Regions from separate parts of the Paenibacillus sp. FSL R7-0302 genome, predicted to be linked through region 1. Evidence: riboswitches for the same ligand, from Rfam matches in the RefSeq annotation. Region 1 holds a riboswitch; each other region holds the start of a gene.

Region 1 (8,167 bases):
TCTGGAAGGCATGGCCAAGGGGAATGTATCGTTTCTGGGCCGGCTGGAGGATCAGGAAGTCACAGGGCTGATGTCCCAGTGCCGGGCGTTTGTTTTTCCCGGGGAAGAGGATTTCGGTATTACGCCGCTGGAGGCGAATGCCGCAGGAAGGCCAGTCATCGCCTATCAGGCTGGGGGAGCGCTCGACACGATTATTCCATACGTTAACGGCGTGTTTTTCCAGCATCAGGAAGTTGATGATTTGCTTAAGGCCATTGATGAGGTGGAGTCCTATGCGTGGGATATCGACCAGATTATGGGCCATGCACGCAAATTCGATGAGCAGGCGTTTATGGTTCAGTTCAAGCAGTATGTGGAACAGGCCTACGTCAATTTCCTAAAAGGAGGATGAAAGTATGAAACTCGCAGTTATTGGTACCGGCTATGTAGGACTTGTATCAGGCGTATGCTTTACCCTAAATGGAAATCATGTCATCTGTGTGGATAAGGATGAGGAGAAAATCAATAAGCTGAACCGGATGGAATCTCCCATCTATGAGCCGGGCATTGAAGCCCTGATCGAAATGAATCTGCGCGAGGGGCGGCTGAGCTTCTCGTCCGATCTTCAGGAGTCGGTCCGCCGCTCCGATATCGTCATTCTGGCCGTGGGTACACCCTCCCTGCCGGGCGGCGAAGCCGACCTGAGATATATCGAAGGGGCGGCTGCCGAGATTGCGCAGGCGATGGAAGGCTACAAGATCATTATGACCAAGTCAACTGTTCCTGTCGGCACCAATGAGCGAATCCGCCAGCTGATCTCCTCCCTCACGAATCATCCCTTCGATATCGTCTCTGCGCCTGAATTCCTCCGTGAAGGCTCCGCAATCCGCGATACGCTTCATCCCGACCGGATCGTGATCGGACTGGATAATCCGGCGCTTGAGCCCACGATGCGCGAGCTTCATCAGGGATTTACGGACAACGTATTCGTCACGGATATCCGCAGCGCCGAGATGATCAAATATGCTTCGAATGCTTTTCTGGCGACGAAGATCTCGTTCATTAATGAGATTGCCAACATTTGCGAAAAGGTAGGAGCGGATGTCACCGAAGTCGCAGGCGGCATGGGGATGGACCAGAGAATCGGTTCGACCTTCCTGCAGGCCGGTATCGGTTATGGCGGCTCATGCTTCCCGAAGGACACCAACGCGCTGATCCAGATTGCCGGTAACGTGGATTATGAGTTCAAGCTGCTCAAATCCGTCGTTGAAGTCAATAAAGGCCAGCGCTTCATGATTATCTCCAAGCTCCATGAATCGCTCGGCAGCCTGCGCGGCGCGGTCATCGGCATCTGGGGGCTTGCGTTCAAGCCCAATACCGATGATGTCCGTGAGGCCCCGGCCCGTGAGATCGTCGAGGCGCTGGTCGCCGAGGGCGCCATCGTGAAGCTGTATGATCCCATCGCTGCCGAGAATTTCCGGCGCGAGTACGATCACCCGCAGCTCCGCTGGTGCGGGCTGGCGGAAGAGGCCGCTGAGGGCAGCGATGCCGTCTGCCTGCTGACCGACTGGAGCCAGTTCAAGGAGATCAACCTGCACGTGCTTGCAGGCACCATGCGCCGCCCACTGCTGATCGACGGCCGCAATGTCTACACCAAAGAGCAGATCGAAGGCACCGGCCTCGAATACATCTCCGTTGGCCGCCCGCAGATGGGCGGGCTTAGCGGATTCTCCGCCAGCGTGGCTGGCGCGGTCTAATCTCTCTGGCGGAGTGCGCCGGCAGTGGGCCGCACGGCGAATGAGAGGGATAAATCCCATTAAATGCGCTGAAAGCGGGCTGAACGGCGAAATGAGAGGGATAAATCCCATTGAATGCGCTGAAAGCGGGCTGGACGGCGGAATGAGAGGGATAAATCCCCTTGAATGCGTCGAAAGTGGGCTGAACGGCGGAATGAGAGGGATAAATCCCATTAAATGCGCTGAAAGTGGGCTGGCCGGCGAATGAGAGGGATAAATCCCATTAAATGCGCCGAAAGCGGGCTGGACGGCGAAATGAGAGGGATAAATCCCCTTGAATGCGTCGAAAGTGGGCTGAACGGCGAAATGAGAGGGATAAATCCCATTGAATGCGCTGAAAGTGGGCTAAATGAGTAAATGAAGAGCACAAGTGCACCTGAATCCCGGTAAAGATGGCTAAATGAGTAAATGAAGAGCACAAGTACACCTGAATCCCGGGAAAGTTGGCTAAATGAGTAAATGAAGAGCACAAGTGCACCTGAATCCCGGGAAAGTTGGCTAAATAAGTAAATGAAGAGCACAAGTGCACCTGAATCCCGGGAAAGTTGGCTAAATGAGTAAATGAAGAGCATAAGTGCCCCTGATTTCCCGGATACGAGCCAAATGGAGCAACTGAGCAGCACTAGTGCTTAGTACTTAACTAACTAGCTTTGCCGCCGCGAACTTGTGCGCAAGCCCTTGGCACAAGAGTCCTGAATTCCGGTCTTGAATCCCGATCTTGAATTCCATTGTCTTGGATTCTGTTGCCCTATACTCTTGTTCTCTCCAGCCGCTAACTCAGCGGCGACGCCTTGGAACAAGCGGCACTTAAGAGTCTTTGAGCTTTTGAATCTTTCTCCGCCGCAACAGTAGGCGGCAACCAGGGATTCACTGTCGTGAAGGCAGGCTGCCGGCAACCAGGATTTCAACTGCTGCTGCCGCAAGTATAGCGCGGCAGCCCGGCCCCCTTGCCGCTACAACAAGCCGGCAATATCGGATCTTTAGCCGGGAGCTTCGCCTGCGGGCGAAGCGGATATAATAAAATCACAAGCCTGTTATGAAATGGAGCGGAGGGGAATTTTGGAGCTGTAGGAGCGTTAGCGTCCGCCTTTGTATTTGGATTTCTACCGCGAGAAGCGGTTTTAATCAAGAAATCCAAATACAACAGCGGCCGTAAGCCCAAAATTCCTTGCAGCGGCCCTCATAACAGGCGGTTTTTAACCACACAGACGCAACAAGAAATACCCAATAACAATACGATATGGAGGGTTCACTATGAAACTAGTACTTCTATCAGGCGGCTCCGGCAAGCGGCTCTGGCCGTTGTCCAATGATTCACGCTCCAAGCAATTTCTGAAGGTACTGGCAAGTCCGGCAGGTGAACCGGAATCAATGGTACAACGGGTATGGAGACAGCTGGAGGAGAACGGCATGGCCGGGTCCTCTTATCTGGCGACCGGACGCAGCCAGGTGGAGATGATCCAGAGCCAGCTCGGCAGCGGGGTGCCGATCATCGTGGAGCCGGAGCGGCGGGATACCTTCCCGGCTATTGCGCTGACGGCGGCCTACCTGTATTCCATCGCGGGGGTGTCCCCAAGCGAGACCGTGGCGATTCTGCCGGTGGACCCATACGTGGAATCCTCCTTTTTCGAAACGGTGCTGCAACTGGAGAACACCATGCTGGTGAGCGGGGCGAACCTGGCGCTGATGGGCGTAGTTCCCGAGCATGCTTCGGAGAAATACGGCTACATCATTCCAACGGGCGCAGATGCGGGAGCGAATGGTTACCTGCAAGTGAGCCACTTCCAGGAGAAGCCTGACCGTGTGCAGGCCGAGGAGCTGATCAGCCGGGGAGCGCTCTGGAACTGCGGAGTATTCGCCTTCCGTCTGGGCTACCTGCTGGATATCCTGCAGCGCAAAGGGCTGCCGCTGAATTACGAGGAGCTGCAGAAGCAGTATAAGCTGCTGTCCTCCATCAGCTTCGATTACGAAGTGGTAGAGAAAGAAGAGAACATCGTAGTGCAGCCGTACGCCGGATTCTGGAAGGACCTGGGTACCTGGAACACCCTGACCGAGGAAATGACCAGCAACCATGTAGGCAAGGGCTTCATCACCTCTGACTCCGAGGGCACCTGCCTCATTAACGAGCTGGATATTCCAATTACGGTCATCGGGGCGAAGGATCTGATTATCGCCGCCAGCCCGGACGGCATTCTGGTGACACACAAGGCCGAGAGTCCGCGGATCAAGGAAGTGCTGAAGACTTTTGAACAAAGACCGATGTACGAGGAACGCCGCTGGGGACACTACAAGGTGATCGATTATGTGAAATATGATGAAGGCAACGAGGTGCTGACCAAGCGGATTTTCATCAATGAGGGCAAAAATATCAGCTATCAGCTGCATCACAAACGCAGTGAAATCTGGACCTTCGTCAGCGGGGAAGCCAGCATTGTCATCAATGAGAAGATGCATACGGTGAAGGCGGGAGATGTGGTGCGGATACCGGAAGGGACCAAGCATGCCATTCTTGCTCTTACCGATGTGGAGTTCATTGAGGTGCAGACGGGGTCTGAGCTGGTAGAGGAAGACAATATCCGTATTACTCTGGACTGGGAGGATATCGCTCTACATCAGTTCATTTCTTAGGTCTAACTTATCTATTTAACCAATTGTTACAATTTTAAATCAGGTATTGAGAACTATTTTTTAGACAAATTTTGTTTTTACTCTACATTAAATTTGCATATCGACGATACTTACGGTAAGAGGGATTGATCCTTCCAAAACGACAATGGCAAACCTAATCGAAAGATAGGGACGCAAAGCTATAGGGCCTTCGCAAGAGTGGCAGCCTGGCTACCGAAAGGAAGAGAATATTGTGAAAACTTACCGTAAGTCTCGTTTGCTCTGCGCTGTGCTGTCGCTGGCCGTGGTATTGTCTGCTGTACCCGTGGGACTGGGAATCGCCCCGTCCACTGTCAAGGCTGCTTCCTCTACAGGAGCGCCCGTGAACCCTAATGCCTCAGCCGAGGCGGTCAAGCTGCTGAACAATCTGTATGATATCTCGGGAAATGGAATTATTACAGGGCAGCATGACTATTTCGAGAGTCCGGATGAGCTGAGCAACAAGCTGAAGGGAACAAGCGGACAATACGCCGCACTGCATGGTTATGAGCTTGGAGCAATCGGTGGACAGAGTGAGAGCGGAGTCGCTGCACAACGCAAAAATATCGTCTGGAGTGCAACGAACTGGTCCAGAGCGGGCGGCATTGTAGCCATGACCTTCCACCAGAACCTGCCGGGCACCAAGTACGAATGGTCCAATGTGCAAAAGTCAATCAGCCAGGCACAATTCAACAAATACGTAACCCCCGGTACTACAGAGTATAATGCGCTGATCACCGATCTGGATAAAGTAGCTGTCTCTCTGAAAAGCCTGCGGGATGCCAAGGTTCCCATCCTGTGGAGACCTTACCATGAAATGAACGGCGGCTGGTTCTGGTGGGGGAAGAAAGATAATTTCTCAGCTCTATGGAATATTATGTATGACCGTTTCGTAAACGTTCATCAATTAAATAATCTGATTTGGGTATGGAACCCGAATGCGCCGAATGCCAACTCTGATCCCTATGCACGGACTTATCCGGGTGCGGACAGAGTGGATGTGCTGGCAGCGGATATATATAATAACGACTACTCGAATAAATATCATGATGATCTGACCAGCCTGGCTGGCGGCAAACCGATCGGCATCGGCGAGAACGGTGAAATGCCGAATATCTCGAAGCTGAAGCTGACCCAGCAGAATTACGTGTTCATGATGAACTGGGGCAAGATGCTCTATGAGAATAACAGCACGGCTACGATCAAGAATTTCATGAATGACAGCTACACACTGACCCGTGACCAATATAAGGCCTGGACTGCTCCAGTGGCGGCCCCTAAGCCAACCGCAACACCGACGCCTACAGCAACACCAGCGCCTACAGCAACACCAACGCCTATAGTAACACCGACGCCAACGGCAACACCGACGCCAACACCGACGCCAACACCGACGCCAACACCGACAGCAACGCCAACCGTTGCGCCGATTCCGAAGCCGGTCCCAACCTCCGGTGATACGGAGAGCAAGCCTGCCCAGAACGGGTTGCTTGGAGAATACTTCAAGAACATGACACTCTCGGGGACACCGGTTATGGTGCGTAACGATGAGGTCATCAGCTTCAATTGGCGTCAGGGTACTCCTAATGCCGCACTTGGCACAGACTACTTCTCGATCCGGTGGACCGGCCAGATTAAGCCGGCTTACAGCGAGACCTATCAGTTCTATACTACATCGGATGACGGTATCCGCTTATGGGTGAACGGCACAGCAGTCATTGACAGCTGGGTCAAGCAGAGCGGAACTGCCCGCACAGGAAGCATAGCCTTGACTGCCGGGCAACTGTACGATATTAAGGTAGAGTATTATGAGAATGCAGGCGATGCGAATGTCCATCTGATGTGGCAGAGCCCCAGCCAGGTGAAGGGAACCGTACCTGCAAGTGCGCTTTTCTCCAGAGCAGGCAACACATCCATACCTGCTCCGGCTGCAACAGCAGTACCGACAACGGTACCAGCAGCGACAGTAGCGCCAGCACAGACAGCAACGCCGGCACCAGTAACGACACCAATGCCAACACCAGCACCAACACCAACACTGACGCCAGCACCGACACCAACGCCAACACCGGTGCCTACGCCGACAGCGGCTCCCGTTCCTTCTCCTACAGCAACACCGGTGGATCTGCCGGTAGAAGTTCCTGCTGCCAATGGACTGTACGCGGAATACTTCAATAACATGACGCTATCGGGCGAACCCGCTGTAGTGCGTACCGATGCTGTGCTTGATTTCAACTGGCGCCAAGGCTCGCCGGATGCCGCCCTCGGCATAGAGTTCTTCTCTGTCCGCTGGAGCGGGAAGATGAAGCCGCTCTACACGGAGACTTATCAGATCTATACCCATTCCGATGACGGTATCCGCGTACGGGTGAACGGTGAGCTTGTGATTGACAGCTGGGTGAAGCAGAGCGGCACCGAACGCATGGGCAGCATCAGCCTGACCGCAGGCGAGCTGTATGATATTCAGGTAGAGTATTATGAGAATCAAGGGGATGCAAAAGCGCGGCTGATGTGGCAGAGTCCAAGCCAGGCCAAAGGAACCATTCCGGCAAGCGCGCTGTTTCTCCCTTCCGCTTCGTAAGCTCATAAGGTCCGCAGCTGTGTTCAACATTGGCGCTGTTACTGGTTAAGACGTTACAATTATAAATCCTGCAAGCCACTCTTAATGGCCCTGCTTACCAGCAGGGCTACTAAGCTATAGACGACCATCCGGGAAGCGTAACCGCTCCGGGGTCTGCCGAAGCGGTGTGGCTGGAGAAAGGAGATTACATTGAACACTAACCGTAAGTACAGGCTATTTACAACTGTTTTTCCTCTTATCCTTATCCTTTCATTGCTTCCATGGGGGGAAGGGCGCAGTCTTCCGGCAGATGCCAAGGTTACCACACTGGCCGCCCCTGCCGCCGCTCCCATTAAGCCCATTAATCCTTCGGCCTCCAAGGAGGCTTCCGCACTGCTAAGCTATCTCCACGATCTCAGCGGCAAGGGCATGATATCCGGCCAGCATGATTATCTGGAGAGCCCCGATGAATTCAATAATAAGCTCCGCACCACAACCGGCCGCTATGCCGTTCTGCATGGCTATGAGCTGGGAGCCATAGGTAACCAGTCCAAGGCCACCATTGCCAAGCAGCGTCAGGCTGTCGTGGACAGCGCCATCCGGTGGCATAAGGGCGGCGGCATTGTCGCCATGACCTTCCATCAGAATCTGCCGGGAACTGCGCCGGTATGGACCAATGTGCAGAAGCCGCTTAGCCAGAATCAATTCAAGCAGTACGTAACTCCCGGAACGCCGCAGTATAAGGCTCTGATTGCCGAGCTGGATGAAGTGGCCAAGTATCTGGGTGAGCTGCGGGATGCCGGAGTTCCGGTGTTATGGCGGCCCTATCATGAGATGAACGGCGGCTGGTTCTGGTGGGGGCAGAAGGATGACTTTGTGAAGCTCTGGGACCTGGTCTATGACCGCATGGTGAATACGCATAAGCTGAACAATCTGCTGTGGGTGTGGAATCCGAATGCCCCCAACAAGTCGTCTGAGCCGTATGCCGCCTATTTTCCCGGCACCGCCAAGGTGGATATTCTGGCCGCCGACATTTATGACAATGATTTCAAGCAGTCTTATTATGACAGCCTCCTGAAGCTTGCGGACGGCAAACCGATAGGCATCGGGGAGAGCGGAGAGCTGCCAGACCCTGTCATCATGTCTCAAAAACAAAGCAAATGGGTATATACGATGACATGGGGCA
Region 2 (8,167 bases), 460 kb from region 1:
GCCGGCCAATCTGTTCGACGAGCAGTCCGTCATACCCAAGAACTCTAATTTCATGAACAGTACGTATTTTGATGAGATCTATCATGCCCGTACGGCTTATGAGCATTATCATAATATTGTTCCTTATGAGAATACGCATCCGCCGCTTGGCAAGCTGCTGATCGGGGTAGGGATGGAGCTGTTCGGCGTCAATCCGTTCGGGTGGCGGATCATAGGGACCTTGTTCGGGATTGCGATGCTGCCGCTGATCTATATCATGGCGATGCGGTTGTTCCGTAAGACCACCTATGCTGCACTGGCAGCGGGACTATTCGCTCTGGACTTCATGCATTTCACCCAGACACGGATATCGACCATCGATGTGTACGGTGTATTCTTCATTATGCTGATGTTCTATTTCATGCAGCGGTATTTCACGATGAATTTCTACCGGATGCCGCTGCGGACCACACTGGCTCCGCTGTTCTGGTCCGGCCTGTTCTTCGGCATCGGGGTTGCTTCGAAGTGGATCGTGATTTACGGCGGCGCGGGACTTGCTATTATGCTGGTGCTGTCGCTGCTGGACCGCTACCGGGAGTATAAGGCTGCCGGACGCCTGCTGGCTGATGGCAAGCTGAGCGGTCAGGAGCTCAAAGCCGCCTGCCGGACTGCAGATCAGTCCTTCTGGAAGAACACGATCATCACGCTGGCCAGCTGCATCGGATTCTTCGTCATCATTCCGGGAATCATATACAGCCTGTCCTTCATTCCTTCACTATCTGCGTCGGCAGAGGGCTTCACCGTTAAGGGGCTGATTGATGCCCAGAAGAATATGTACAACTATCACAGCCAGCTTGTAGCTACACATCCGTTCGCCTCCTCCTGGTGGGAGTGGCCGTTCATGAAGCGTCCGGTGTGGTTCTTCAGCGGCGGTGAAGGCTTGCCGGCAGGCAAGGCGAGCAGCATAGTAACGATGGGCAATCCGCTGATCTGGTGGACAGGAATCTTCACGATGCTCGCTGCTGTATGGTTCACCCTGAAGCGCCGGGACAAGAGCCTGTATATGATCTGGATCGGCTTCTTCTCACAATATGTTCCGTGGATGCTTGTGCCGCGTGAGACGTTCCTGTACCATTACTTTGCGATGGTGCCGTTTATGATTCTATCCATTGTGTACATTCTGAAGCTGCTTGACGGAAGTTTCCGGGGTGCCAAATATCTGCGGTACGCCTATGTTGCGGCCGCCGCCATCCTGTTTGTAATGTTCTATCCGGTATTGTCCGGCATGCAGGTGAACAGCAGTTATATCATTCATGTACTTCGCTGGTTCCCTTCCTGGGTATTCTAGGAGGGGAGCTGTAAGAGCCGCATAGCTGCTCAAAGCTGATGTTGATGAAGCGCATCAAGGAAGCTGTGGCTTACAATAAATTTAGGAGGAACCCTTGTGAAGGCCAGATATAGTGTAATTGTGCCCATGTATAATGAGGAGGAAGTCATTCAGGTAACGTACGAGCGGCTCAAAAAAGTAATGGATGGTTGCGGCGATTCCTATGAGTTAGTATTCGTCAATGACGGCAGCCGGGACCGTACGGCTGAGATTATGCGCGGCATCAGCAATACGGATGAGCATGTCAAGCTGATTGACTTCTCCCGTAACTTCGGCCATCAGGTGGCGATTACGGCGGGTATGGATTATGCTGAAGGCCAGGCTGTTGTGGTCATTGACGCAGATCTCCAGGACCCGCCGGAGGTCATCCTGCAGATGATCGCCAAGTGGAAGGAAGGCTATGAGGTAGTCTATGCCAAGCGGCTGAAGCGCCACGGAGAGACCTTCTTCAAGAAGGTGACAGCCAAAATCTTTTACCGTCTGCTCAGCAGCATGACCAGTGTGGAGATTCCCACGGACACCGGGGACTTCCGGCTGATCGACCGTAAGGTCTGCGATGTGCTGCGCGGCCTGAAGGAGAAGAACCGTTATGTGCGGGGGCTGGTAAGCTGGGTCGGCTTCCGGCAGACCATGGTGGAATATGTGCGGGAGGAACGCTTCGCCGGGGAGACGAAATATCCGCTGAAGAAAATGATCCGCTTTGCGCTCGACGGAATCACCTCCTTCTCGCACAAGCCGCTCAAAATCGCCTCGTATATCGGATTCTTCCTGTCCTTCTCCAGCTTCATCTACCTGTTTCTGGTCTTATTCCAGAAAGTCTTCACCTCTTGGACTGTGCCGGGCTGGGCATCCATTGTCGGGGTGAACCTGCTGTTTAACGGCATTGTGCTGATGCTGCTGGGCGTCATCGGGGAATACATCGGACGGATCTATGATGAATCGAAGGACAGACCGCTCTATATCGTAAGCGAGACACGGGGCTATCCGGATGCCGAGACCGAAGACACGCGGAAGGAAAGCGACTATGCAAAATAAGGCCTGGAGCGCAGGCATGATCCAGTTTCTGAAATTCAATGCGGTGGGCCTGCTTAACACGTTCATTGATTTTGCGGTATTTACCCTGCTGCATTCCCTGGGGATGCTCAACACCCCTGCACAGATTATTTCCTACAGCGCCGGGACGGCCAACAGCTTTGTCTGGAATAAGAAGGTGACCTTCAAGGGCCGGGACAGAGGAGGCAATAGCGGCTTTGACCGGATGCAGCTGGTGAGATTTATTGTGCTGAATCTGCTGGTGCTGGGCATTTCGGTGCTGCTGATTCATCTGCTGACTGACCGGCTGGGAGTCCAGGTGCTGATGGCCAAGGTGCTGGTTACCTTTATTACAGTAATCATTAATTTCTTTGGAAGCCGGAAGTGGGTATTCTAAAGAGATAGAGCGTATATCTTCCCCGTATTCTGCGGAGGCAGCACTTATTCTATATTGCGGAGGCGATTGTCATGCGGAAGTTATCCTATTTGATTATACTTGCCGGGGTCCTGATTATGCTCTACCCCAAAGGAAGCGAATGGTACGAGGACCGTCAGCAGCAGAAGCTGCTGGAAGAGGCTGAACAGGCCTATAGTGAAATCGTTCCTTCGGCTACGGCTCCTGCCAGCCAGGATCTGAGCAAGCCTTATGCGGAAGTCACCCAGCTGCTGGCGGAAGAGTCTGGTGCGGAAGAGCCGGTGCCCACTACAGCGCCCGAGATTGAAGTGGGAGGCAAGATCACCGCTATTATTGAAATCGATAAAATCGATCTGAAGCTGCCTGTACTGGAGGGCGCCACCAAGACCAATATGAAGCATGCAGCGGCGCATATGAAGGAGACAGCTCCGATTGGCGCGGTAGGCAATGCAGCGATTGCTGCGCATCGGTCAAGAACGGCAGGGCGGCTGTTCAACAGATTGGATGAGGTTGGTAAAGGGGATACCATTACTGTTATTACAAGCGGACAGGAATACAAATATGTTGTATATGATGTATCTATTGTAGAGCCTACCGATATTTCGGTACTGAAGGGAAAGGATGATGATAAGATTTTGACCCTTATTACCTGTGATCCGCTAGTCAACCCTACCCACAGACTTATCATTCACGCGAAGCTGACCTGATTCTATCAGGACAAGGCGATAAAGGTCGAAAAAACATAAAATTTTAGTATATTTGTGGTGAAATCTAGCAATTGGGTCTTGCTAATAGATATAGATATGGTAAGATATAACTATGAAAGCTAATACACGATAAACGGCAAACCTATCGAAAGGTAGGGACGCAAAGCTACAGGGCCTTCCCGTCATGGATGGCAGCCAGTTACCGAATGAAGAGGCTTTTTTTGTTTGTTTTCATTCTGAATCTGTCATTATGTGGTAGTAGATTGGACAGATAAAGCTTATACGATAACGGCAAACCTATCGAAAGGTAGGGACGCAAAGCTAAAGGGCCTTCCCGTAAGAATGGCAGCCAGCTACCGAAAGGGGTTTTATCCATGAAGAAGTTTTATTTAATGCTGATTACACTTTTTGTGATCGTCACTTCCGTGCAGACAGGCACTGCTCAAGCAGCAAATGCAGATTCAAGCTGGTTAAATGTTGGACAACTTGATCAAGGGATTATCGGGGTTTCTTACGATGTTCCTAAGGACAAGAAGATGAAGCTCATGATTACCAAGGACAATAACAGCTATACTTACAACTTATACACTTCCAAACCGACCGAGACGTTCCCGCTGCAACAAGGTAATGGCTCTTACAAGGTCTCCGTTCTTGAGAATACTACCGGCAACAAATATAAAGTACTATCTTCCGAGACTGTATCTCTCTCCATGAGCAATGTGAATGCCGTATATTTGAGCTCTGTACAGAATGTGAAGTGGAGTTCTTCCGATAAATCCGTCCAAAAGGCAGCACAGCTTACAAAGGGTCTGACCACAGATGCAGACAAAGTTAAGGCTATCTACAATTACATCGTAGCTAACGTGAAATATGACTACTCTCTGGCCAACAGTGTAAGCACGGATTATATTCCGAACAACGACAACACACTGGCTACCAACAAAGGGATCTGCTACGATTACGCTTCCTTGTTCGCTACTATGCTCCGCAGTGAAGGAATTCCAACCAAGTTGGTTATGGGGAATACAAGCTATGTAACTTCATACCATGCCTGGAACGAAGTGTTCCTGAACGGCAAATGGGTGACGATTGATACTACAGTGGATGCAGGTCTGGGCAAGAAAACAGCAACAACAGAACTGGTCAAATCAGCAAGCAAATATACTGCAGCGAAATTCTACTAAGAATAGCTGTGAACTATAGCATTATCTGAGACTAACCCGCTTAATGATTAAGCGGGTTATTTTTATTTATATAAAGGTTGCTTTTTAATAGAAGGATAGGTTATTATAAATAAGCGTTGTTGGAGCGGCAAGGGAAATGAGAGATTACTTAAATAAGTGATTTCAAAAATAAAGCTTGCATTGCTCAGATGAACGTGATATATTATAAGAGTTGCTGGTGACGATAACATCGCCGCTGACAACGAGCTTGATCTTTGAAAACTGAACAACGAGTGAGTGGGAAATCACTTCGGTGAGATCCAAAATTAGAGAATGTAAATTCTCGTCAGATGTTTCAAAATGAGCAATCGCTCTTTCTAAATACCAATTTGGAGAGTTTGATCCTGGCTCAGGACGAACGCTGGCGGCGTGCCTAATACATGCAAGTCGAGCGGAGTTTGAGAGGAAGCTTGCTTCCTTTCAGACTTAGCGGCGGACGGGTGAGTAACACGTAGGCAACCTGCCCTCAAGCCTGGGATAACTACCGGAAACGGTAGCTAATACCGGATAATTTCTTTCTTCTCCTGAGGAGAGAATGAAAGGCGGAGCAATCTGCTGCTTGGGGATGGGCCTGCGGCGCATTAGCTAGTTGGTGGGGTAACGGCCCACCAAGGCGACGATGCGTAGCCGACCTGAGAGGGTGAACGGCCACACTGGGACTGAGACACGGCCCAGACTCCTACGGGAGGCAGCAGTAGGGAATCTTCCGCAATGGGCGCAAGCCTGACGGAGCAACGCCGCGTGAGTGATGAAGGTTTTCGGATCGTAAAGCTCTGTTGCCAGGGAAGAACGTCCGGTAGAGTAACTGCTACCGGAGTGACGGTACCTGAGAAGAAAGCCCCGGCTAACTACGTGCCAGCAGCCGCGGTAATACGTAGGGGGCAAGCGTTGTCCGGAATTATTGGGCGTAAAGCGCGCGCAGGCGGTTATTTAAGTCTGGTGTTTAAACCTTGGGCTCAACCTGAGGTCGCACTGGAAACTGGGTGACTTGAGTACAGAAGAGGAAAGTGGAATTCCACGTGTAGCGGTGAAATGCGTAGATATGTGGAGGAACACCAGTGGCGAAGGCGACTTTCTGGGCTGTAACTGACGCTGAGGCGCGAAAGCGTGGGGAGCAAACAGGATTAGATACCCTGGTAGTCCACGCCGTAAACGATGAGTGCTAGGTGTTAGGGGTTTCGATACCCTTGGTGCCGAAGTTAACACAGTAAGCACTCCGCCTGGGGAGTACGGTCGCAAGACTGAAACTCAAAGGAATTGACGGGGACCCGCACAAGCAGTGGAGTATGTGGTTTAATTCGAAGCAACGCGAAGAACCTTACCAGGTCTTGACATCCAACTAACGAAGCAGAGATGCATCAGGTGCCCTTCGGGGAAAGTTGAGACAGGTGGTGCATGGTTGTCGTCAGCTCGTGTCGTGAGATGTTGGGTTAAGTCCCGCAACGAGCGCAACCCTTGACTTTAGTTGCCAGCAGGTGAAGCTGGGCACTCTAGAGTGACTGCCGGTGACAAACCGGAGGAAGGTGGGGATGACGTCAAATCATCATGCCCCTTATGACCTGGGCTACACACGTACTACAATGGCCGGTACAACGGGAAGCGAAGCCGCGAGGTGGAGCCAATCCCAGCAAAGCCGGTCTCAGTTCGGATTGCAGGCTGCAACTCGCCTGCATGAAGTCGGAATTGCTAGTAATCGCGGATCAGCATGCCGCGGTGAATACGTTCCCGGGTCTTGTACACACCGCCCGTCACACCACGAGAGTTTACAACACCCGAAGTCGGTGGGGTAACCCGCAAGGGAGCCAGCCGCCGAAGGTGGGGTAGATGATTGGGGTGAAGTCGTAACAAGGTAGCCGTATCGGAAGGTGCGGCTGGATCACCTCCTTTCTATGGAGAATCGTCTTCTGCAACGAAGACATTCAAATCGGAAGTATTACTTCCACAACTCAGGTTTAGGCCTGTTACTCACTCGTTGGTCAGTTTTGAGAGTTTAAGCTCTCATCTTTACCTTGATCCTTGAAAACTGGATACCGAAACGAATTTGCGTTTTAGAACATTCCTTTAAGCTGAACTTGTGCAAACAAGTTTTGAATTAATGGCGATGCTAAGCGGTTTTCCTAACGGAAAACACATTGGTTAAGCTACTAAGAGCACACGGAGGATGCCTAGGCGCCAGGAGCCGACGAAGGACGTGGCGAACAACGAAACTGCCTCGGGGAGCTGTAAGCAAGCTTTGATCCGGGGGTGTCCGAATGGGGAAACCCAGCTGTGGTAATTCGCAGTTACTCGTATCTGAATACATAGGATACGCAGAGGCAGACCAGGGGAACTGAAACATCTAAGTACCCTGAGGAAGAGAAAACAATAGTGATTCCGTCAGTAGCGGCGAGCGAACGCGGAACAGCCTAAACCAAGAGGCTTGCCTCTTGGGGTTGTGGGACGTCTCACATGGAGTTACAAAGGAATAGAGTAGGTGAAGAGGTCTGGAAAGGCCCGCGATAGAGGTAAAAGCCCTGTAGCCCAAACTGTGTTCTCTCCGAGACGGATCCCGAGTAGTGCGGGGCACGTGAAACCCCGTATGAATCCAGCAGGACCATCTGCTAAGGCTAAATACTACCTGGCGACCGATAGTGAAACAGTACCGTGAGGGAAAGGTGAAAAGCACCCCGGAAGGGGAGTGAAATAGAACCTGAAACCGTGTGCTTACAAAAAGTCAGAGCCCTCTTTATGGGTGATGGCGTGCCTTTTGTAGAATGAACCGGCGAGTTACGTTTAACATGCAAGGTTAAGGTGAGAAGCCGGAGCCGCAGCGAAAGCGAGTCTGAATAGGGCGACTGAGTATGTGGACGTAGACCCGAAACCGTGTGATCTACCCCTGTCCAGGGTGAAGGTGCGGTAACACGCACTGGAGGCCCGAACCCACGCATGTTGAAAAATGCGGGGATGAGGTGGGGGTAGCGGAGAAATTCCAATCGAACTCGGAGATAGCTGGTTCTCCCCGAAATAGCTTTAGGGCTAGCCTCGGTGAATGGAGTGGTGGAGGTAGAGCACTGATTGGGTGCGGGGCCCGCAAGGGTTACCAAGCTCAGTCAAACTCCGAATGCCATTTACTTCTTGCCGGGAGTCAGACAGTGAGTGCTAAGATCCATTGTCAAAAGGGAAACAGCCCAGACCATCAGCTAAGGTCCCCAAGTGTGTGTTAAGTGGGAAAGGATGTGGAGTTGCACAGACAACCAGGATGTTGGCTTAGAAGCAGCCACCATTGAAAGAGTGCGTAATAGCTCACTGGTCGAGTGACTCTGCGCCGAAAATGTAACGGGGCTAAACACACCACCGAAGCTATGGCTAGGATCGACTTCACTGCGCCTTTGAGGCGTGTTTATCCAGAATCATGAATGCCAATAAATCATCTGAAAGGATGGTT
Region 3 (8,167 bases), 900 kb from region 1:
CATGGTGTCGGTATTGAGAGACATTTTTAAATTGTATTGAGCCGGAACTACTCTAAGGGACATTTTTTTTGTCAATTTATTATATTGAATATCAGTTATAACTGTCTCTTGAAAATCTCCGGATAACCATCCATGCGCATCATATGTAATAATTTCAGATTTCTCATACCAAGCAGGAATACGCACATCCGCATAGGAAACAATATCAGTATTTGAAGCCTTGACAACTTCATTCCCTGGAAACAATCCCGAAATAAGGATAATTAACATTAATGCCATGAAAATAGTAATAGATTTTAAGAATATATTTTTCATAGTTTTCCACTCTCACCTCTATAAAATCTACTCTATGGTATAGGTTACTTTAGTAAATTGATTCGTCTTCGCATTGAAAATAATAGTGTTCATCGCAGCCTTATTGCTCATTTGTACGCTGAAGACAATTTTCCCCGGTTCAAACTGGATTACATTCACTGGTGTGCCTGCAATACCGCCAGTCCCAAGCTCCATGTCCGGAGTCTCTGCCCGCAGATCCATCACCTCAAGATCATTGGCATTATACGTGACCGTAACTCTGCGCTCAGATTTGTCACTTTTATAAGGGATGATCATTACAAAATTGAGCTGAGTATCCTTTTCCGGCTTGATTGTTACTGCAGGAGTCGTTGTTTTCTTCAAAATCTCTGACCAGTCGCTCGTCGCTCCTGCATTCTTAGCCCGAACGCGATAAGCGTGCATTGTATTGGGCTCAAGTCCGCTATGTTTGTATTCCAACTGGTTGGAATTTGAAACGACTTGTCCATCTATCTCCAAATCATAGCTGGACGCGCCATTCACGGAATCCCAGGCAAGCTGAACGGAATTCACCGTCACTTCACCTCTAAGATTCTTAGGCACCTCTGGTGCTGTAACACCAGTAACAATGGTAGTCCATTCACTCCAATCGCTGACGGCCTGAGTGTTCTTGGCCCGTATCCGATAATTGTGCTTGGTGTTAGGCAACAAACTGGTATGCGTGAAAGCCATCTTGCTGCCATTGTCAATAATTGTACCGTCCGCTTCAATTTCGTAGCCGGTAGCACCCTTAACTGAATCCCAGGATAATCGGATTTGATTGCTCTTGGTCTCCGTCTTTACATTTCCCGGAATCCCGAGCACTGTTGAAATCGTCAGAGGTTCGCTCCATTCTCCAAGAAAGCTTCCCTGCTTCGCTCTGACCCGATAATTATGCCAGGAATAGGGTTCCAATTCAGTATGCTTATAGGATAACGATTCTTCATTATTCAGAACCTCGCCATCTACCAGGAGATCATAGCCAGTCGCACTCTCTACCTTGTCCCACGTAAGTTCAATACTTGTATTCTTGGCTAATGCCTTCAGATTAGATGGTTTGCCGAAGGTCGTGGTTACAGTTACGTATCCGCTCCATTCGGCTGCTCCTGCCGCATTAACAGCTCTTACTCTATATTTGTGCGTGGAGAAGGGTGCCAGCTTCTTGTGGATGTAGAGGTTATCCGAAATGTTGCGAATCGTTGTCCCATCCAGTTCAATATCGTAACTCAGGGCACCTGCAACTATGTCCCACGTTATGGTGATTTCGTTGCTATTCGCTGTAGTCTGAATATTATTAGGAACTCCCGCATGAGTAGAATAAACAATTGTTTGGGTCCAGCTTCCGACTCTGTTCTCATTCTTGGCCCGCACTCTGTAGGTATGCTCTGAATTCAACGGGAGCTGTGAATGAGTGAATTCAAGCTTCATTTCATTATCCAGCACGTCCCCATCTACCTCGATGTCATATCCTGTGGCCCCGGCCACTTTATCCCAGGTCACATGAACTGAGGTTCCTTCGACTTGCGCTATAAGGTTCTGGGGAACTCCAGGCGAAGTGTACACTGTAATGGGATCGCTCCATTCACTGATTCCATCATCGTTCTTAGCCCGTACACGATAACTGTGCTCGCTGTTAGATTGCAGGTTGTCATGTATATACGAATGATCCATGATGCTATTACTAACGGTTCCGTCTATCTCCAAATCATACGAGGCAGCCCCTGATACAGCATCCCAGTTCAGATGAACAGACCGCTCGTCTGCTGTTCCCTGCAGCTTGGAGGGTACTCCAACCAGAGTAGTCTTCGTAACCACTTCGCTCCATGCTCCTGCTCCGCTGCTGTTCACCGCCCGGATACGGAATACTTTGGGCATGTTTGGATTCAGATCATTCTCCTGGTAAGTTAGCACCGGTCCTATATTCTTCGTGCTGTTATTAACCTCTATTTCATAACTGGAGGCTCCGATGACCGGCTCCCATTCAAGAGTAATGGTATGGCTTGTTGCATTCATTTGAATATTCAGTGGTGCAGCCGGTAAGGTCCAATAAGAAGAAGTTATTGACCACTCCCCTTTGATGTCGCCACTGATTGCCCGAATACGATAGAGATGTTCTGTTCCCGGACTAAGCTCCTCCTTGGTAAAATCAGGTTCACTGCCAAGGACGGCAACCTCCTTATCAAATTCCACCTCATATCCGTCCGCATTGAACAAAGAAGGCCAGCCCAGTGTAATGGCTGAGTCTGTTGCACTTGCATTTACTGCTGGTATAGAAAAAGGTCTTAAAGATGCAGAGGGTACCACTTCACGAATCTGCTGCTCACTCTCCCACAGTAAGCTGGCCTGAGGATTCCCCATGTCATTCGCGTATTCCATCTTCAGATCATATTTTTTACCGGCTTCAAGCTGGATGGTCCCTTGCTCCACATGCTGCTTCGCTGTCCAGGCATCGACCAGGAGCTGATCATTCACCCAAAGTCTGACTCCACCTGACGTTTTAACCGAGAAAGTATATTGGTCTGTATAGTTAGGTTGAATCTGCCCAGTCCATCTAACGGAGAAGCGCTGGTCCGCTACTCCCGGCACACCCAGAAGAGGCTGACCTGATAGAGAGATGGTATCATCAACCTTCACTGCCTTCTTGCCCGTAAAATCTTTACTGCTGTAATACTCAGCCTTAAGGCCGGACAGAACATACTTCAATAATGTACGTCCTGCTTGCTCATTCCCCGTGTGAATTACAGGTCTTTGATTCGAGATGACATTGCCGCCAACTGCAAATAATCCGCCTGTATTGATATTCAAATGATTATTTATACTGACGTTGTCCCGGACGAAGAGGTCTCCTTGGGCTACATTAAGTTCTGCCCTTGAGTTATTGGATACCACTTCTCCTACAGACATTTCTTCGTCTACATTCATAGTTACCATAGTATTGATATTCATATTGCCTTGTACTACTACCCGTTTCGCGGATAGATCGAGCGAGCCATTGTTATAAACCAAAGAACCTGCAAACAATTCATTATCTACATGCACATTGGAATTATTATTCAAATGCACAGTCCCCTGTACCCATAGGTTACCAAGATTCTCATCTGGTGCAGGGTTGATAACATTAACATCCAACTCAGTATTTGCATTTAATCCTCCACGGAGGATTAACGATCCGTAAACTGTTATATTCAGACTCCGGTTCGTATTGATGCCATCTGCGATTAAGATGACAGGCTGTTCTTCACTTCCGAACGAAACGCTTGATTCTAGATTCATCTGCCCAACTGCTATTATTGCAGGCTTGTTGCTGTTTGAGCGGATAGAGCTTTGAATCGTTTCAATATCAGCATTTCTTATTGCCACTGCATTTTTGCTAACCTGCTGTATTTGTTGTCCGATGGATTCTATTTGTTCGCGGATATGCCGGGAGATCTCTCCCTGCAGACCATTTACCCTGATAAACGGCGGAGCGTTATGTATATTGGTCATACTTCCAGACAGAAGAACTTTGTCTCCGGCAACCTTATTGGGTTCAAAAGGCAGGCGGATTTGAGGCGGGATCAAAGTGGGAGTGTATGTATTCATCAATGAAATATCTATGCTATTTAGAGCAGTCTCAATTCCAGTAGCATTGATTTGACTTAAAGTCAGTCTTCCATCTTCAACAGCAACCTTCTTCTTGATCGTTTTATACTGCCCTGCTTCAAGAGACAGTCCCTCCATCAATTTGACATTCTCTACGGCAAGTGAATTGTTGCTGCTGTATACAGAGTCACCTACGGTTACTGAGACTTCATAAGTACCATTGTCTAGCGCAATTTCCCACTTCCCATCCGGATGGATTCGTGTCAGGCTGCTTATGCTGGAGTCGTCGTATGTATCTCTTGAGACGGTTGCATCAGTATGATCTATGTTCCAGCCGTAGGAGTATTGGTTTTTGACGCTAAAAACGGCTCCAGAATCTGCAAGCTCCCCTTCCTGTACGGGAGTTTCTGCGGGCTGAAACCGGATTTTGAGCATACTGTCCTGTGCGGAAATTTTCATCCCTGAGAATTCCATAAAAGGGGCGAGAAATTGAGCCAGAATAATAAAACACAGTACCTTACATATCAAGCTTTTCCTATTTGTCATAAAAGACCTCCGCTCAATTAAAAAATCATTTAAAAAAGGGCGCAAAAAAACCACCGGAAAGAGCGGCCCGGCTGCCATTCACAGAGGGGTGTCCCCCTCCCTGTGATAAGGCCCGTGGCTTTGCGTCCCTGACTTTCGTACAGGTTTGCCTTTTTAGTTCTAATGGTTAATTCAAGAGAAATCATGTGTAATTCACTTCAATTACAATCTGTACTTACCTTGGCAATAATACCCTATATTTGAATCATATAATATTGTTATTTTTGTGAACATTCCAATTCAGCAACCCCCGTACCACCACCCAGCTCCCCAGCGGCGCGGCACCCAGCAGCAGCATGAGCAGAGTAATCGTCTGCGGGGACTGGTCCAGCGACAGTACGGCGATGAAGATCAGCAGGCCGAGGAGGCGGCCGCTCATCAAGCTAAGCTCCCTGAGCACTACCAGCTCCACGCGTTTGCCGGCGCTCTCCTCGGACACTCCCATCAGGTCGAAGCTGGTGGACAGCATCGGCAGCATGTAGAGCGGCAGGCAGAGCGAGGTCCCGATTCCCATGATTAGGAGGGTGGTGAAGCTCACCTTCCACAACAGCGGAAGAAGGAAGGCGATGAGCAGCAGGCTGCCAGCCAGCATACCGCCGAGCCGGGCACGGGGTTTGAACCATCTGCCGGCCGCATAATAGCTGATCAGGGAGACGGCGGAGGTCAGCAGGGCGAACTGTCCCAGCTTGCTCTCCTCCTGTGCTGCAATGTAGACGAGCAGACCGATGAGGAAGGAGAATACGCCTTCCCGGATGCCCTGGAACACTAGCGCTGCCGCCACTGGACGCCAAGAGCTGCGTCTGCGGGTAAGCTCGCGCCAGGGCTCCAGCCAGAGATAGGCTTCGCCGCGCGGCCGCTTGCGCAGGCCGAAGCTGAGTATAGCAGCAACCCCGTAAATACAGAGCGACAGTATAAATACCATGCGGTATCCCTGCCCGCCATGCCAACGGGAGATCATCCAGCCGGACACCCAGGGTCCGGCTATTCCCGTCAGGGAACCCAGCAGGCCCATCCACCCGTTATAGTAATCGCGGTTCTTGGCATCCGTAATCTCGAAGAAAACAATATTGAACGCCAGCCAGTACAGCCCGATGGATAGCCCGAGGACCCCGCCCAGCGGCCAAATGTAATGAATCGCGTCGCCCCGCAGCCACAGCACCAGCAAATAAAAAAAGCCCGATACGGCAATTCCCAGCCGTAGGGCATTCATTGTGTTACGCTCTTTCACCCACTTGCCGCCCAGCCAAAAGCTGAGACCCACGGCAAGCTGCTGGGCCACGGTGAACCAGCCGATCATGGCGAAGTTCTGCCGGCTTTTCCACAGATATACGTTGAGGAACGTTCCTGCAAGCACTGTAGCCAGAAGGTATAGCCCGCCTACAGCCAGCAGCAGCGCCGCCTGTCCCCGTTCTGAACCTCTCATGCTTAGCCCTCCCTGCTCGTCCTTAGACACTTCATCTATCCATATCATGTCCAGACGGCAGGGAAAGCATGAATCCGATCTTTATTCGGCTGAGGTGCTGAGATTGCGGACAAGCTGGATGCGGTCTTCCTGCGCCAGGCTGTGCTGCACATGGAAGCAGGAAGGACAGACGTACAGATTCAGCGCAAAAGGAGGCTTCAGCACAGCTGCACCGCCCAGCGCTCCCGGCGTTGCCGGGGTGAACCCGTCCACCTGCTGCGTACCGGAGTGAAGCATCAGCTCATGGCATTGCGGACATTCCGGCGCTTCCAGCTGGGCAGCCAGAATAGCGGAGACCTTGTCCTCATAACGCTTCAGATCATAGTCATCGCCGAACTGGCCCAGCGTACCCCATACAGGCACCACGCTATCCTTGTCGTCGTCATCCCACAAATCATCGTCGCTGATCTTTTCCTCCCTGGAAGCTTCCTGTGTATCCGGCTCTTCATCCTCCAGATCCTCTGCACCTATCGTCACTGTGCGGTATCCGCTAAGCTCGTTGTTGCAATGAGGACAGGTATCTTCGGGTCCAAACTCCTCATCCCATACTATCTCGGTATGGCACCATGGGCAAACTGTTGTCTCCATCTGTATAATCTCCTTCGTTCCTCACATTCGGTTCAATTTACCGTTAAATATATAATGCCGGCCGCTAGAAATGCCAGGGCGGAAATAAACAAAATCCGAACCAGAATCTTCATCATTCCTGCCCCCTATTCAGAATATGGCCGCGCCGATAACATAGGACAAGGATATGGAGAGCAGCATAGCTGTCAGTCCTACGGCCCGGTTATCCGCAGCAATCTCTTCATCAATTGAAAAGACCGGAGTAAAAAACTCGAACAGGAAGTAAGCCAGCAGCAGCAGCAAAAAGCCTACAACCGACCATTTCATCGTCTCATAGATTGATGCCCCCGCTTCAATGCTGAAGCGTAAGATGTTGCAGATTCCGAAGATTTTGCCTCCGGTTGCCATGGCTACGGCCACATTCCCCTTGCGGATCTCTTCCCAGCAGTTGTATTTCGTCACCATTTCGAAGAAGGACAAAAATACGACCAGCCCCAATATGGCGACAGTGAAGTAGCCTAGCAGCGCCCCCAGCGGATGTTCCAGCAAAAGATCAATATTATCCTGCACACTTTTCCCTCTTCCCTGCCGGACTATGGGCGCTACTCCAGTTCAGCTACCGTCACACCCGCGCCGCCTTCATTGTAGTTCCCGAGCCGATAGCTTTTGACATGCTTGTGCTTGCGGAGGTATTCCTGTATTCCTGTCCGCAGGACTCCCGTCCCCTTGCCGTGGATAATGGAGATCTGCCCCAAATTGCCGAGAAAAGCTTCGTCGATGAAGCGGTCGGTCTCCATTATCGCCTCCTCCAGGTTCGCTCCGCGCAAATCAAGCTCATTACGGATATTCTCATCACGTGTACGCTTGACCGTTGTCGCCCTGCGCAGAGCCGGCGGAGGAGCATCCGGTGCGGAAGCCAGGAACTCCAGATCACTCAGATTGACCTTCATCTTCATGATGCCGAATTGTACAACAGCTTCCTTGGTGCCGCTCAGCTCAACCACAAGGCCCTTCTGATTCACATTCGCTACCTTAACTTCATCCCCTGGCTGAATCTTGCGCGGCGCCTTGACCGTGCTGCGCGGCACAGCCTTCTTACGCGGGGCAGGCTCTGCTTCATCCAGCCGGCGGCGCGCTTCGATCAGCTTATGCTCCTTGACGGACGCGCCTTCCTCCAGCGCCAGGCGGCGGAGGTCACTGATAATCTCCTCAGCTTCCTTGCGCGCCTTGGCCAGAAGATCGCTGGCATCCTTCTCTGCCTTCTCCAGACGTTTGTCGCGTGAGCCTTCGAGCTTCTCCAGCTCCTGCTGCTGCCGCTTGCGGAATTCCTCCGCTTCGCGGCGAATCTCTTCCGCCCGTACGCGTTCGTTCTCCGCGGTGAGGCGGTTCTCCTCAAGGGACGCAATCATATGCTCAACGCGCATATCTTCTTCCTTCACTTCGCCGCGCGCATGCTCAAGGATCGCACTTGGCATCCCGAGGCGTTCAGCAATAGCGAACGCATTGCTTCGTCCAGGTACACCGACCAGCAGCCGGTAAGTAGGACTCAGGCTCTGCACGTCGAATTCCATACTGGCGTTAATAACGCCTGCCCGTTCATAAGCGTATGCCTTCAGTTCACTGTAATGTGTAGTAGCA
Region 4 (8,167 bases), on a different contig from region 1:
GACGGGGTGCGTACGTTGGAGGTGCGTGGGCTGCCGAGAACAGGCCCATGTTGGTAGGAGCGGGTATGGCGGAGGCATAGTCAGCGGATATGGAAAAAAGGCATCCGGGAAGCGTAGGGTTACGCTCCGCCGGGTGCCTTTGTGTTTATCAGATAAGTGTATGGAGAAACTGTGTGGCCGGAGGATTAGCCTTCCAGCAGCAGCGACTCAGGGTCCTCCAGCAATTCCTTGACTCTGACCAGGAAGCTGACCGCTTCTGATCCGTCCACGATCCGGTGATCGTAGGACAAGGCGATGTACATCATCGGACGGTTGGCCGTACGCTCCTCATCCAGCGCGATTGGGCGCAGCTGGATCTTGTGCATGCCGAGAATGCCGACCTGCGGGGTGTTGAGGATCGGTGTGGACAGCAGGGAGCCGAACACTCCGCCGTTCGTGATCGTGAAGGTACCGCCCTGAAGCTCCGGCAGGCTGAGCGTATTGGCGCGCGCCTTGGAGGCCAGCTCGCCGATCCGCCGCTCGATCTCCGGGAAGCTAAGCCGGTCGGCATCGCGGACGACTGGTACGACCAGGCCTTCCTTGGCAGCTACGGCAATGCCGATGTCGTAATATTTCTTGAGCAGGAGATCTTCTCCGTCGATCTCGGCATTCAGCATCGGGTAAGCCTTGAGCGCGCCGATGACGGCCTTGGTGAAGAAGGACATGAAGCCGAGTCCGACCTCGTGCTTCTCCTTGAAGGCATCCTTGCGGCGCTTGCGGATGTCGAGAATGGCGGTCATGTCCACCTCGTTGAAGGTGGTCAGCATCGCGGCCGTCTGCTGCGCTTCGACCAGGCGGCTGGCAATCGTCAGCCGCCGCCGCGACATGCGCTTGCGCTCGGTGGCTTTGCCGTCCTCGGCGTGCGGCGCCTTGCCCGCTGCCGGCGGCGCGGGCTTCGCCGGCTCCGGCCGCGCGGCAGCCGCCGGAGCTGCTGGCGCAGCGGCCTGCGGCCCGGCTGCGCCATGACCATCCACATCGGCCTGGCCGATCCGGCCGATTGGGTCGCGGGCAGTGACCTCGCCGAGGTCGATGCCCCGCTCCCGTGCCAGCTTGCGCGCCCCCGGCGAAGCCAGGGCCGCAGTGCCAGCAGCGGCAGGCTCAGCCGCTGCGACACCAGCAGCAGCGGCCGGTTCAGCCGCTGCTGCACTTGCGGCAGCAGCAGGCGCGCTGCCGCTCTGCGGTGCGGCCGCTTCCGGCTGGCTGCCGCCAGCGGCCGATGCCCCGGCGGCGCTGCCGATGATGCCGATGGCTTCGCCAACGGCAACGTTCTCGCCCGCCTGGCGCAGGATGGAGGAGATGACGCCGTCCTCCTCCGCACTGATCTCGAGATTGACCTTGTCGGTCTCAAGCTCGGCTAGCACATCCCCCTGGCCGACAGTGTCGCCCTCTTTAACCAGCCATTTGTAGATCGTTCCTTCGGAAATCGATTCGCCCAAATCGGGTACTTTTATCTCGGACACAGGCCGTACCTCCCCAAATATTAGTGGTGTGCGTGATATCGGATGACCGCCTTGCTGTGCTCAGGAAGACGGTACAGGTGCTTGCACTGCAGCATTCAATTTCAGGGCTTCCCGGACAATGCGCCGCTGCTCGAAGCTATGAACATCCGCATAGCCGCTGGCCGGGCTGGAACGGTCCGGACGGCCGATATACTGGACGGTGACCTTCTGCGGTGCGATGGCGCGCAGCCGGGATTCGGCATACGTCCACCCGCCCATATTCTTCGGTTCTTCCTGCACCCAGACGATCTCCTCCAGAGAGCTGAAGCCGCTAAGGTGAGCGCCAAGCTCGCGTTCCGGGAACGGATAGAGCTGTTCCATGCGCAAGATGTGCAGCCAGGAGAAGTCCTGTCCGCGCGCGGCCTCCAGCTCCGTCTGCAGGTCGATGGCCACCTTGCCACTGCAGACCACGAGGCGCTTCACGGCTTCCGGCTTACTGCCGAGCAGCGGCTCGGGAAGAACCGGCTGGAAGGTGCCCGAAGCGAGGTCCGCTCCGGCCGAGGTGCTGCGCGTGTTACGGATCAGGCTCTTCGGCGCCATGATCACCAGCGGCCGGGCATCCGGCTGTCCGCAGAGCGCGGCCTGACGGCGGAGCAGATGGAAATACTGCGCAGCGCTGGTCAGGTTGGCTACCGTCCAGTTCTCCTCGGCGGAGAGCTGGAGGAACCGTTCCATCCGGCCGCTGGAGTGCTCTGGTCCTTGGCCTTCATAGCCGTGAGGCAGCAGGATCGTCAGATTGCTGCGCTGCGTCCACTTGGCACGGCCGGCGGAAATGAACTGGTCGATAATAACCTGAGCGGCATTGGCGAAGTCGCCGTATTGAGCCTCCCAGATGACGAAGGTCTCCGGTGCGAACACGTTATAACCATATTCGAAGCCGAGGACAGAGGCCTCGGACAGCGGACTGTTATAGACGCCGAACGAAGCGCTGGAATCACTCAGCTGATGCAGCGGAGAATAGAGTTCGCCGTTCTCGCTGTCATGCAGCACCAGATGGCGGTGGGCGAAGGTGCCGCGCTGTGAATCCTGTCCGCTGAGACGGATCGGCGTGCCATCCTTCAGGATGGTAGCGAAGGCAAGTGTCTCTGCCAGCGCCCAGTCTACCCGCTCTCCGTCATTCAGCGCATCCTTGCGGCGCTGCAGAATCCGTTCCAGCTTCGGATAGACCTTGAAGCCGGCCGGTACGCGCAGCAGCTCGCGGTTAATCTCCTGCAGACCGGCCAGAGGGAAGGCGGTCGGACGCTGCTTAGGACTGTCGTTATCCAGGGCGACGGCGGCTTTGGACTCCGCATTCTTCTGCTTGCCTTCCTTCATCTGATCGAAGGCCTGCTGGAGGACGCTCTCCGCCTCGGCAATCATGTTCTTCAGATCATCGGCTGTGATTACCTTCTCGCGCTCCAGGCGTTCTGCATAAGCGCGGTACACAGTAGGGTGGTTCCGCACTTTGCCGTACACAATCGGCTGGGTCGTCTCGGGATCATCCATTTCATTATGTCCGTGGCGGCGGTAGCCGATCAGATCAATCAGGAAGTCCTTCTTGAACATATGGCGGTAAGCGCTGGCCAGACGGACTGCGGCAATACAGGCTTCCGGGTCATCGGCATTGACATGCACGACCGGAATCTCATACCCTTTGGCCAGATCGCTGGCATAATGGGTGGAGCGGGAATCCTCGCTCTCTGTGGTGAAGCCGATCCGGTTATTGACGATAATATGCACGGTACCGCCATTCTGATAACCCTGCAATTTGCCGATATTAAGCGTCTCAGCGACAATACCTTCGCCGGGGAAGGCTGCATCGCCGTGCATCAGCACAGCCATAGCCTTGCTTGTGTTCAGCTTAGGCAGTCCCGGAGCGTTGCGTTCTTCCTGTGCGGCGCGTGTGAAGCCCTCGACTACAGGATTGACGAATTCAAGATGGCTCGGGTTATTGGCCAGCGTGATCCGGGTGCGTACGGTCTCGCCTTCGCGGACGGCACGGTCAGCCCCGAGATGGTACTTCACATCACCGCTCCAGCCGTAGGTCACGCCCATAGAGCCTTCCGAAGGGAACAGCTCTTTGTTCGGCGAATGATGGAACTCTGAGAAAATAATATCATAAGGCTTGCCCAGAATATGAGCCAGCACATTAAGTCTTCCGCGGTGGGCCATGCCCATCAGGATATGCTCTGCGCCGTCATGCGCGGCAGCCCGCACAATTTCATCCAGCATCGGCACAAGGGCATCATTGCCCTCCAGGCTGAAGCGCTTTTGGCCGACGAAGGTCTTGTGCAGGAAGGTCTCGAAATGCTCCACCTGAACCAGCCGCTTCAACAGTTCTTTGCGTTCTGTATTATTCAGCGGGGCAGGGGAGGTCATCGATTCCGCCTGGCTGTTGAGCCAGCGCAGCTCGCGTTCATCATGCACATGCCCGAATTCATAAGCAATGGTCTGTGTATAGGCCTGGCGCATTCTGTGGACGGCATCCATCGCGGTATGCACATCCGCAGGGGCATTATCCCAGATCAGCGAAGCGGGCAGGGCATTAAGATCCTCGCGGGTAAGCTCGTAGGTCTCCAGCTCCAGCCATTTGGCCATCGGGTTCGTGCTGCGCTCCAGCGGGTCAATGTCTGCGGCCATATGGCCATATATTCGAATATTAGCGATCAGCTTCGAGGCCTTGACAGCCTTCTTGAGCCACTCGGCATCTGCTGATACGGCAGGCCTTGGAGCCCTCTCGGCATCGGGTGCCAACGGAGGGGGGCCGGATACGGTGAAGAGATCGCGGTAATGCTGTTCAACAGAAGAGGGGTCCTTGACAAATTGCTCATATCTTTCTTGAATGTAGCCCAGGTTGGGGCCGTAGTATTTGCTCCATACTGTGTCGTTATAGGGCTCTTTGACTGCCATGAATAGGTCCTCCTAACGGATAAACTCCACGCGAGGCATCCAGTGTGCCACTTGGCGGAGCTGCAAATGTTTGCGGTTTCATTCTCACCTTATTGTGCTACTTTCCGGCGGGGTAATCAATTCATACTTTCGCGCAATCCGTTCGCAATTTGGCATGATTCATTACAGTATTCATACGGAACTATCATAAATAGAAATAAGGCGGAGCGGATAGCGTTCCCTTTAGTATAATTAAACTATTACATAAGGTTTGAACTTGGAACTGGAAATATTTATAAAAGCCGCTGGCAATTTCAGCTAAGTTTCCTCAGATTTTATCATAAAAAAATTCCAGAAAACGACACACTAATCTCACATGATCTTGTATAATGTTATTGCGGAGAACGGTTTCATCGATTCTTGCCAGATCCTTTCATGATGGAAAGGGTCCAGTAAAAGGTAAACCTGCCGAAAGACAGGGGCACAAAGTCTCGGATCTAAAGTAGAAATACTACAAAGTAGCAATACTACTATGATGGCCGGACTGCCTGGGGACGCGAAAATTCTAGGAGGAGATTTCTTGGATATGTCCAACCAGGGGAATGACGAGCTGCAGGCAGTAGATCTGGATTTAGAATGGGTGCACTTGCTGATGTCTGCCAAGCAGGCGGGGATCGCGGCGGAGGATATCCGCCGGTTTCTAAGTGAGAAGGCGCTCCAGGCGATGTAAGGGCGGTCATCATTGCTGCGATACATACAGAAAAGGCACAGCGTCCGGTACGCTGTGCCTTTTCTGTATGCCGCTTGAAAGGCTGCCTTCGCCGAAGGCGGCCTCCCTGCCGTGCGGAGTCTTCCCTGTGGCATACAATGCTCGTCTAGTTGTCCTTTTGTTCCATGCGCCATTTCTGGTAATCGAGGAATTCCTTGAATTCGCGTTTGCTTATACCGGAGGCCATGGCCTCCTGAACCAGCCGGAACCATTCCCCGTCCAGAGCCTGTTCTTCCGTCTCTGCCAATCCGCCATACAGCAGTGCATGAATGGATACCTGAAGCGCGTCAGCGATTTTTTCGATGAATTGAATGGAGGGGTTGGATTGAATGTTCCGTTCCACATTACTGAGGTATGATTTCGCCACATCAGCCTTATCGGCAAGCTCGGATAACGAATAGCCCTTCTCCAGCCGGAGTTTGTGGATGCGGCTTCCCATAGTATCTGACACGATTACAACGCCCTCCGTACTTTTTTGGTAAAAGATAAGAAGTGATATGCTTCGCGCTATACATTCTCCTTATCTTTCTCGTTGAAACGGTACCGCCCGTTCAAAGGCCGGCCAAGCCGTTTTCTCTTGTCAGTATAACAAAAATCCGCAAAACGGACAAAATCTTGAACCCGGCAACGGGAAAAAAGAAACGGCATACCCGGCCCGGATGGGGGAGGATATGCCGTCTTGATGGATTGCTGAAACGCTGCCTTCCTAATAAAGGACGGCAAAGTCATGTTCATTTGTATAGGCTGGCCCCTGAGCTACTTGGCTTCTCCCACTCCTTGAAGCGCATCGAAGGTCCAGTTCAGCGCTAAGCCGTCACCCTGGAAAATGTTCTGATCGAGCGTGTTGTCTACGAATTCGAAGGCGATCTTGAAGGTCTTGGACCCGGCGGCGGCAATCCCGCCTGGCAGTACGCCTGCTGCTACGAGATCGTAGCTGGGGGTGTTTTTCAGATCCTTCAGAGAGATCTCGGACAGCACATGACCGCTTAGTGAACCGCCGGTGTACGTATTATCGAGGAGCTTGACCTTGAAGTGGTCTCCGAGATCCTGGCCTGCGTTATCGCCCTTGGCATCGGTCACGGTGTAAGTGGTGGCAAGCTTCAGGAATTTGATATCCAGTGTGCCGTCATTGGACAAGGTGAAGGTGCGGACGGTGTAATCTCCCGGCTTCAGATTCGTCAGCGCTACCGGAGTATTGAAGGAAGAGCCGAGCTTCAGCGTACCCGCTGCGAAGGTTGCCGTGCTGGTAGCTGTGGAACTGAAGTAAGCGAAGGTGCCCCCGCCGATTAAAGACAAGCCCAGTGCTGCCGATGCTACGCCAAGACCCAATGTTTTTTTGATACCCATGATTGATTTCCTCCTCGAATGGTTTGTTTTGTTGTGGAATTATTGGAGCGTGCCTTTTTCCTGGTTGGCTTCGAAATTCAGAGTCAGTGCAAGCGTATCGCCCTGATAATAGTTCTGCGGCTGGAGGGTCTCCTTGAAGGCGAACTGGATGGTCAGGTTATCCGAGGTGCCGGCTTTGATGCCGGACTTCTCTCCGCCTAAGATCGCTCCGACAATTCCCCGGGCCACCAGATCGGGACTCTCCTGCTCCAGATCGGCCAGCGAGATGACCAGGAGCGGCGATTCCTTCTTATCCTTGTTCACGAGGAAGGTCACAATAATATCATCCTTGAAATTATGGGAACCGTTGTCTCCCTGGGCGTCTGTAATGGCCGATGAGGTGCGCAGTACCACTTTGGGAATATTGAGCGTCCCGTCATTTTTGAGTTTGAAGTCCCGTAAGACGGTATCGCCCGGCTTGAGATTGCTGAGATTCACAATGACGGAGGGATCAGATTGTAATGATAGGGTTCCGTTGTTAAAAGAAGCTGAGGAAGTAGAAGTGCTGCTGAAGTAAGCGAAGGTGCCTCCGCCGACCAGGGTTAAGCCTAATGCTGCCGATACAACGCCGAGACCTAATGTTTTTTTGACGTTCATTTGTTCATCCCTCTCTTATGAGTCTGCTTTGTGCATAGCCGGTGCTTCCGGCAAGCTGTATTGTGGCTCCGCGTTTCGTAAACGGGAGAGGACAATCGATCATTGTACGAGGTCAGTCAGAGTATCCGGCCCGCCGCCGCTGGTTGCGGAAGACGAGACGTTCTTCTTTTCCAGTGCCGCAACGGCCTTCCAGGAAGAATACAGCGCGTAGAGCAGCAGGAGTAGTCCGGGAATAATCATCAGCACTACGCTTCCGGCTTTGGAGACTGCGAAGCTCATGGCATAGCCCACATAGGGGATAGTTACGCCGGTGTACTCACCTACCACATTTGTGGAACTAACGGCTGCGGTGTCGGCAGAATCATTATTGTCGCCCTTGGTGGTGTAGCTGGCTTCCCCCAGAGCACTGTTCAGCTCGGCATCGACCACGCGGTGGGTAATCAGGATATTATCGGGATTCAGAAAAGTGATCACATCGCCCTTCTGGAACCGGGTCATGTCCCCGCCCGGCTTAATGGCCACAATGGAACCGGTCTGGATGCCGGGCTCCATGGAGCCGGATAATACCGTCTTGATCTGGTAGCCGAAGAAGGAGGGCTCGCCGCCGGAGGCTTTGGAGATGACAACGGCTGTGATCAGCACCAGGAACACTATAAGAATCAGAGTGGAAATTATCGTATTGGCTATTTTTCGGATGCGCATCTTATTCGCCGCCTTTGCTGGTGTCGGATTGTGGAGCCGGTGTAGCTGTAGGAGCAGGCTGCGCGCCGTCCATTACAGTGCCCGGAATTACGCTGCCGGGTAGTAGATCTGGAGTTGCTTCCGGTAAAAGAAGCCCCGGCGCCGGAGTGGCAGTGGGAATAACCTCTGCTGCTGCTGAAGCTGTGGGGGCTGGATTGTCCCCTACAGGCGCTGCGGGAGCAGGCTCCTCTGCCGGCTGGCTTTTGTCAGGAAGACTGGTTGCGGCCGGCTGGTTCCCGGCTGGTTCTTGTTCAAGCTCCAGCTTCAG

What was found. A riboswitch is a leader RNA that binds a small molecule or an ion and turns the genes downstream of it on or off. The one in region 1 is predicted to bind cyclic di-GMP.
Region 2: another riboswitch for cyclic di-GMP. It lies ahead of MKY96_RS25640 (transglutaminase-like domain-containing protein); the one in region 1 lies ahead of MKY96_RS23765 (PA14 domain-containing protein).
Region 3: another riboswitch for cyclic di-GMP. It lies ahead of MKY96_RS19895 (fibronectin type III domain-containing protein); the one in region 1 lies ahead of MKY96_RS23765 (PA14 domain-containing protein).
Region 4: another riboswitch for cyclic di-GMP. It lies ahead of MKY96_RS26885 (anti-repressor SinI family protein); the one in region 1 lies ahead of MKY96_RS23765 (PA14 domain-containing protein).

The regions. Positions count from the first base shown of each region.
Region 1 covers NZ_JBBOWB010000001.1:5,494,970-5,503,136, reverse strand. Annotated here, with positions in the region: gene MKY96_RS23780 (glycosyltransferase) at 1-391, shown strand, start outside; gene MKY96_RS23775 (UDP-glucose dehydrogenase family protein) at 396-1,736, shown strand; gene MKY96_RS23770 (sugar phosphate nucleotidyltransferase) at 3,030-4,403, shown strand; cyclic di-GMP riboswitch class I at 4,541-4,621, shown strand; gene MKY96_RS23765 (PA14 domain-containing protein) at 4,636-7,002, shown strand; gene MKY96_RS23760 (glycosyl hydrolase) at 7,192-8,167, shown strand, end outside.
Region 2 covers NZ_JBBOWB010000001.1:5,950,613-5,958,779, reverse strand. Annotated here, with positions in the region: gene MKY96_RS25660 (glycosyltransferase family 39 protein) at 1-1,327, shown strand, start outside; gene MKY96_RS25655 (glycosyltransferase family 2 protein) at 1,424-2,401, shown strand; gene MKY96_RS25650 (GtrA family protein) at 2,391-2,795, shown strand; gene MKY96_RS25645 (class D sortase) at 2,867-3,520, shown strand; cyclic di-GMP riboswitch class I at 3,646-3,727, shown strand; cyclic di-GMP riboswitch class I at 3,801-3,881, shown strand; gene MKY96_RS25640 (transglutaminase-like domain-containing protein) at 3,895-4,704, shown strand; rRNA gene MKY96_RS25635 (16S ribosomal RNA) at 5,070-6,630, shown strand; rRNA gene MKY96_RS25630 (23S ribosomal RNA) at 6,878-8,167, shown strand, end outside.
Region 3 covers NZ_JBBOWB010000001.1:4,599,430-4,607,596, forward strand. Annotated here, with positions in the region: gene MKY96_RS19890 (fibronectin type III domain-containing protein) at 1-315, opposite strand, end outside; gene MKY96_RS19895 (fibronectin type III domain-containing protein) at 343-4,539, opposite strand; cyclic di-GMP riboswitch class I at 4,520-4,621, opposite strand; gene MKY96_RS19900 (MFS transporter) at 4,706-5,923, opposite strand; gene MKY96_RS19905 (hypothetical protein) at 6,005-6,550, opposite strand; gene MKY96_RS19910 (DUF350 domain-containing protein) at 6,680-7,099, opposite strand; gene MKY96_RS19915 (endonuclease MutS2) at 7,132-8,167, opposite strand, start outside.
Region 4 covers NZ_JBBOWB010000002.1:268,370-276,536, reverse strand. Annotated here, with positions in the region: gene odhB (2-oxoglutarate dehydrogenase complex dihydrolipoyllysine-residue succinyltransferase) at 186-1,499, opposite strand; gene MKY96_RS26890 (2-oxoglutarate dehydrogenase E1 component) at 1,560-4,427, opposite strand; cyclic di-GMP riboswitch class I at 4,855-4,958, shown strand; gene MKY96_RS26885 (anti-repressor SinI family protein) at 4,993-5,136, shown strand; gene MKY96_RS26880 (helix-turn-helix domain-containing protein) at 5,282-5,614, opposite strand; gene MKY96_RS26875 (TasA family protein) at 5,932-6,522, opposite strand; gene MKY96_RS26870 (TasA family protein) at 6,562-7,158, opposite strand; gene sipW (signal peptidase I SipW) at 7,258-7,860, opposite strand; gene MKY96_RS26860 (hypothetical protein) at 7,862-8,167, opposite strand, start outside.